2 regions of the Microbacterium sp. Bi98 genome follow, and region 1 is predicted to be linked to the other one. Evidence: predicted binding sites of a transcription regulator. Region 1 holds the regulator's gene; the other holds the start of a gene.
The links. The regulator HrcA, encoded in region 1, represses chaperone genes, less so after heat shock. The targets are predictions, from matches to a motif close to TTNGCACTCGNNNNNNNCGAGTGCNAA.
Positions count from the first base shown of each region.

Region 2: the regulator HrcA is predicted to act here: its motif matches at 1,776-1,802, upstream of groL (chaperonin GroEL).

Region 1 covers NZ_CAKKLK010000003.1:201,867-205,265, forward strand. The annotation lists gene LQZ85_RS07645 (DUF1990 family protein) at 1-353, shown strand, start outside; gene hemW (radical SAM family heme chaperone HemW) at 370-1,587, shown strand; gene hrcA (heat-inducible transcriptional repressor HrcA) at 1,694-2,725, shown strand; gene dnaJ (molecular chaperone DnaJ) at 2,765-3,399, shown strand, end outside.
Region 2 covers NZ_CAKKLK010000001.1:239,639-243,037, reverse strand. The annotation lists gene LQZ85_RS01170 (DUF2332 domain-containing protein) at 1-801, shown strand, start outside; gene LQZ85_RS01165 (DUF3263 domain-containing protein) at 811-1,068, shown strand; gene LQZ85_RS01160 (LytR C-terminal domain-containing protein) at 1,138-1,716, shown strand; gene groL (chaperonin GroEL) at 1,839-3,399, shown strand, end outside.

The DNA.
Region 1 (3,399 bases):
GCTTCGACGCGGAAGGCACCCCGTTCGCCGGCCCGGGCATGACGTTGCGCCTGCATGGGCGGGTTGCCGGCATGCGGGCGGATGCCGAGCTGCGCGTGATCTCCGTGACCGAGGAGAAGCGCCGGATCGGATTCGTGCTGGGCACGGTCGGAGGCTCGGTGGTGCGCGGTGAGGAGTCCTTCGACATCGACTGGCGTGAGGACAACGACGAGGTGTGGTTCTCCGTCCGTGCCTTCGACGCGCCGAACTCCCTGCTCTACCGCGTCGTCCCGCCGCTGGTGAAGCGCCGTCGCCGGGAACTGTTCGCACGCTATCTGCGGGCGATCTCGCCGCTGTACGCGACTCCGGTCTGATGGTCGCACCTCTCTGATGGCCGGTCCGCTTCCACTCGGCGATCCGGCACCGGCAGACGGACATCTGCCCTCCGATCTGCCGATCGATTCCTCCGTGCCCTTCTCCGCATATCTGCACGTCCCCTTCTGCCGGGTGCGGTGCGGCTACTGCGACTTCAACACCTACACCTCGGGAGAGCTCCGCGGCGCGAAGCAGGAGGACTACGCCTCGACGCTCATCACCGAGATCGCCCTGGCGAGGCGCGTTCTCGCGGATGCGGGCGCGCTGCGCCCGATGGACACCGTGTTCTTCGGCGGCGGCACGCCGACTCTCCTGCCCGCGGGAGATCTCGCCCGGATGCTCGGTGCGGCGACCGACGCGTTCGGCCTCGTCGACGGCGCCGAGATCACGGTCGAGGCGAACCCCGACACGGTGACGCCCGAGGTCGCGCGGACCCTCGCGGATGCCGGCGTCACGCGGCTGTCGATCGGCATGCAGTCGGCAGTGCCGCATGTGCTCGCCGCTCTCGACCGCACTCATCGCCCTGAGAATGTGACGACAGCGGTCGCCGCGGCGAAGGACGCTGGCCTCGCCGTGAGCGTGGACCTCATCTACGGCGCCCCCGGTGAGTCGATCGGTGATTGGGAGGCGTCGCTCGATGCGGCGCTCGCACTCGAGTCGGACCACATCTCGGCGTACGCGCTGATCATCGAGGACGGCACGAAGCTCGCGCGACAGATCCGCCGAGGCGAGGTGCCGGCGCCGGACGACGACCTGCAGGCCGACATGTACGAGCTCGCCGATGCGCGTCTCGCAGCGGCGGGCTTCGACTGGTACGAGATCAGCAACTGGTCTCGCTCGCCCGAGCAGCGTTCGCGGCACAATCTCGCCTACTGGCAGGGGAGCGACTGGTGGGGATTCGGTCCCGGCGCGCACAGTCACGTCGCCGGCCTGCGGTGGTGGAACGTCAAGCATCCGGCCGCGTATGCACAGCGGCTCGCCGCAGCGGAGTCTCCCGCCGCCGGCACGGAGCGGCCGGACGAGCAGTCGACGACGCTCGAGCGCATCCTGCTGCTGAGTCGCATCCGCGAGGGCATCGCCGTCAGCGACCTCGCCGCGGACAAGAGGACACGCGTCGCGGGTCTGATCGCGGATGGGCTCGTCGACCCGGCCGCTGCCGTTCGCGGACGCGTGCAGCTCACACTGCGGGGGCGCCTGCTCGCCGATGCCGTCGTGCGTGAGCTCACCGACTGATCGGCGACCGCTGAGTCCGGACATCGTGCCGGATCAGCACGTGGTCGGCGTCGGCGGGTAGAATTGGCACTCGTAGCCAGTGAGTGCCAAGAGGGAGGGAGTTGCGATGGTCAGCGAAAGAGGCCTCCAGGTTCTCCGCGCGATCGTGCAGGACTACGTCGAGACCCATGAACCCGTCGGCAGCCGATCGATCGTCGACCGCTACTCCTTCGGCGTGTCCGCGGCGACGATCCGCAACGACATGGCACTGCTCGAAGACGAAGAGCTGATCGCCGCCCCGCACACCTCCTCCGGTCGCGTCCCCACCGACAAGGGCTACCGCGTGTTCGTGGATCATCTCGCCCAGCTGCGGCCGCTGTCGGTCGCGCAGCGCACGGCCATCGAGTCCTTCCTCACCGCTCCCTCCGACCTCGACGACCTGATGGTGCGCACGGTCCGAGTGCTCACGCAGCTCACGGGGCAGGTCGCGCTGGCGCAGTACCCGTCATTCGCGCGCGCGCATCTGACGCATCTCGAACTCGTGGCGCTGGCGCCGAATCGTCTGCTCATCGTGCTCGTCACCGACGCGGGCGGCGTCTCGCAGCGCATCGCCCCGCTGCCCGTCGACGTCGACGACGCCGACATGGCGCTGCTGCGTGCTCGTCTCTCCGCCCTGATCACGGGCCGGGCGGTGAGCGACGCCGCTGAGCGGCTGCAGGCGCTTCTCGCGGACGACGCACACAGTCATGACGTCGTATTGCGCGCTCTCGCGACGATCGTCATCGACGAGCTCGGCGCCTTCCGTCAGGAGCGCCTGGTGATGGCCGGAGCAGCGACTCTGGCTCGACGCGAGCAGGACTTCCGCGGCAGCATCCACCCTCTGCTCGAGGCGATCGAGGAGCAGGTGACGCTGCTGCGGCTGATGAGCGAGATGGAGGCGGACTCCCACGGTCTCGCCGCCAGCATCGGCACCGAGAACGCGTCCTTCGGCCTCGGCGAGGCATCGATCGTGGCCAGCAACTACGCCGCCCCCAGCGGCACGGCGCGAGTCGGCGTGATGGGGCCGACGCGCATGGACTATCCGAGCAATCTCGCGGCGGCGCGGGCCGTGGCCCGCTATCTGTCTCGGATGCTCGACGAAGACGAGGCGGCCCGCTGACGCGGCCGCCCAGAGAACAGCACACGCAGAAGGGCCATTGTGGCAGACCACTACGAGGTACTCGGCGTCTCTCGTGACGCCTCCACCGACGAGATCAAGAAGGCGTACCGACGCCTCGCTCGTCAGCTCCACCCCGATGTGAATCCGGGTGAGGACGCGGCCGAGCAGTTCAAGCTCGTCACGCATGCATACGACGTCCTGAGCGACGACGATTCCCGTCGCCGCTACGACATGGGCGGCGGAGACGGCGCCGCCGGCAACTTCCAGGGCTTCGGCGGCTTCGGGGACATCTTCGAGACCTTCTTCGGCGCGGGCCAAGGCGGCGGCAGGGGCGCGCGTCCGCGGTCACGCCGCGAACGGGGACAGGACGCCCTCGTCCGGGTGACCCTCGATCTCGGCGACGTCGTCTTCGGTGCGCACCGCGACATCGAGGTCGACACGGCCGTGCTGTGCGAGACGTGCAACGGCTCGTGCTGCCAGGAGGGCACGTCGCCCGTCACCTGTGACATCTGCGGCGGCTCCGGACACGTTCAGCGTCAGGTGCGGAGCCTGCTCGGCAACGTCGTGACCTCTCAGCCCTGCGGCACCTGCGAGGGCTACGGCACGACGATCCCGTATCCGTGCGGCACCTGCGGCGGCCAGGGGCGGGTGCGCTCGCGTCGCACCGTCTCGCT
Region 2 (3,399 bases), on a different contig from region 1:
CTCGTCGGCTACGGCGCCTGGCGGTCGTTCGTGATCGCGCGCGCCGATGAGATCGTGGCCGAGTGCAGCGGCCGGCGCCTGCAGACGAACGAACCTCTGCGTCTCGCGCCGCTTCTGCCCGCGCTGTCGGAGATCGACGGCCCGATCGCGCTGCTCGAGGTCGGAGCCTCCGCAGGACTGTGCCTCTATCCGGACAGGTACTCGTATCGCTTCGTGGGCGCGGACGGGCGGCTGCGCGCGTCGCTCGACCCCGCGGACGGCCCCTCCACCGTGATCCTCGAGAGCCGTGTCGACGGAGCCCTCCCGCCGATGCGGATGCCCGATGTGGTGTGGCGAGCCGGCATCGACCTCGCGCCGCTCGACGCGCGAGACGAGCGTGACCGGCGCTGGCTGCTGGGTCTGGTGTGGCCGGGGGAGGAGGGGCGCGAGCAACGGGTGTCGGCGGCGCTCGACATCGCGGCATCCGCCCCTCCCCACCTCGTCGCAGGCGACGCGCTCGAGCAGATCGACGAGCTCGCCGCCGAGGCGCCCCGCGGCGCCGCCCTCGTCGTCACGACTCCCGGCGTGCTGGTGCACATTCCCCGGGAGGCCCGTGAAGCCCTCGTCGACCGCATCCGGGGACTCGGCGCGCGCTGGCTGACCATCGACCCTCCCGCGCTCCTCGACGCCTGGGATCCGCCCGTCGTCGCCGCGGAGTGGCCCGGTTTCGTCGTGGCGCTCGACGGGCAGGTGCGCGCAGCCGCCGACCCACTCGGGCGATGGTGGGAGTGGCGTGCCGGAATCGGCGGGGCGGCGACCTAATCTGATCTCATGCTGGGAGAGCTGAGCGAGCGCGATCGTGCGATCCTCGCGCTGGAGACCGCGTGGCCGCGCCACGGCGGCGCGAAAGAGGAGACCATCCGCGCCCAGCTGGGTATGAGCGCCGCGCGCTACTACCAGCTCCTCGGACGTCTGATCGAGTCGGAGGCCGCCCTCGAGTACGACCCGATGCTGGTGCGTCGGCTGCGGCGCATCCGCGACTCGAGATCATTCCAGAGAGCCGCTCGCACGCCCGGTTTCGTCGGCTGACTCGCGCGTCCGCCACGCGCCGACGGCGCTCGATGCGGATACAGAGGTCGGTGCCGTTAGCATCGAGGGGTGTCAAAGCCCAGCCGAGATCGATTCGACGACGTCCCCCGATCATCCGGACGCGTCGGAGCGCATCGCGCCGAAGCCCCGGGGATGAACGGCTGGGTCGTGCTCCTCTGGTCTTTCGTGGCCGCTCTGGTGCTCATCATCGGCGGCATCTTCGGCTCGCTGGTGGTGATGGGGCGCATCAGCCTCTTCCCGGAGGCCGTCCCCACGGCCAGTCCTGCACCCGTCGAGACCGGAGTCGTCGACGTCACCTACTCGGTGATGATCCTCAACGCATCCCCGGACGAGGGGCTCGACGAGCAGATGCGCGACGTCCTGATCAACAACGGCTGGGCAGCGGACGTCGTGTTCGCGACCGACAGCGCGAGCCAGGACTTCTCGACGACGACGGTCTACTACGTCGCCGACGAGGACGAGCTCGCGGCCATCGGCCTCGCGAACCTCATCGGCGGAGCGCAGGTGGAGCAGAGCGATTTCTACACCGATCTGAACGACACCGGCGCGAAGCAGCTCACGGTGGTCATCGGACTCGATCGCGCGACCACCGCTCCCGAGACTCCCGCAGACACCCCTGCCCCGTAGAGCGCCGCGCGGTCCCTCCCCGCAGCTTGCACTCGATGGGGTCGAGTGCCAGAATGGCGTTAGCACTCTCTCACTCTGAGTGCTAAACCCAACGTCTACGTCCAGGAGGGACGACAAAACTCATGGCAAAGATCATCGCTTTCGATGAGGAGGCCCGCCGCGGCCTCGAGCGCGGCCTCAACATTCTCGCCGACGCCGTCAAGGTGACGCTCGGCCCGCGCGGTCGCAACGTCGTGCTGGAGAAGAAGTGGGGCGCCCCCACGATCACGAACGACGGCGTCTCCATCGCCAAGGAGATCGAGCTCGACGACCCGTACGAGAAGATCGGTGCGGAGCTCGTCAAGGAGGTCGCCAAGAAGACCGACGACGTCGCCGGTGACGGAACCACCACCGCCACGGTGCTCGCCCAGGCTCTGGTCCGCGAGGGTCTGCGCAACGTCGCAGCCGGCGCAGACCCGATCTCGCTGAAGCGCGGCATCGAGAAGGCCGTCGCGGCCATCACCGAGGAGCTCCTCGCCAGCGCGAAGGAGATCGACTCCAAGGAGCAGATCGCTGCGACCGCTTCGATCTCGGCTGCTGACCCCGCCATCGGCGAGCTCATCGCCGAGGCGATCGACAAGGTCGGCAAGGAGGGCGTCGTCACCGTCGAGGAGTCGCAGACCTTCGGCACCGAGCTCGAGCTCACCGAGGGCATGCGGTTCGACAAGGGCTACCTGAACCCGTACTTCGTGACGGACCCGGAGCGCCAGGAGGCTGTCTTCGAAGACGCCTACATCCTCATCGCGAACCAGAAGATCTCGAACATCAAGGACCTTCTGCCCATCGTCGACAAGGTGATCCAGGACGGCAAGGAGCTCGTCATCATCGCCGAGGACGTCGAGGGCGAGGCTCTCGCGACTCTCGTGCTCAACAAGCTCAAGGGCATCTTCAAGTCGGTCGCCGTCAAGGCACCCGGCTTCGGCGACCGCCGCAAGGCGCAGCTGCAGGACATCGCGATCCTCACCGGTGGTCAGGTCATCACCGAAGAGGTCGGCCTGAAGCTCGAGAACGCCACGCTCGACCTGCTGGGTCGCGCTCGCAAGGTCATCGTCACCAAGGACGAGACCACGATCGTCGAGGGTGCCGGAGAGGCAGACCAGATCGAGGGTCGCGTCACGCAGATCCGTCGCGAGATCGAGAACACCGACAGCGACTACGACCGCGAGAAGCTGCAGGAGCGCCTCGCCAAGCTTGCAGGTGGCGTCGCCGTCATCAAGGCGGGCGCGGCAACCGAGGTCGAGCTCAAGGAGCGCAAGCACCGCATCGAGGACGCCGTCCGCAACGCGAAGGCAGCCGTCGAGGAGGGCATCGTCCCCGGTGGTGGCGTCGCGCTGATCCAGTCCGGCACCAAGGCTCTCGACGCTCTCTCGCTCTCGGGCGACGAGGCGACCGGTGCGAACATCGTTCGCGTCGCGATCGAGGCTCCGCTGAAGCAGATCGCCCTCAACGCCGGCCTCGAGCCGGGTGTGGTCGCGAACAAGGTCTCCGAGCTTCCCTCGGGTCAGGGCCTCAACGCGGCTACCGGTGAGTACGTCGACATGTTCGCAGCGGGCATCATCGACCCGGCGAAGGTGACCCGCTCGGCGCTGCAGAACGCAGCATCGATCGCGGCTCTCTTCCTCACCACCGAGGTCGTCGTGGCTG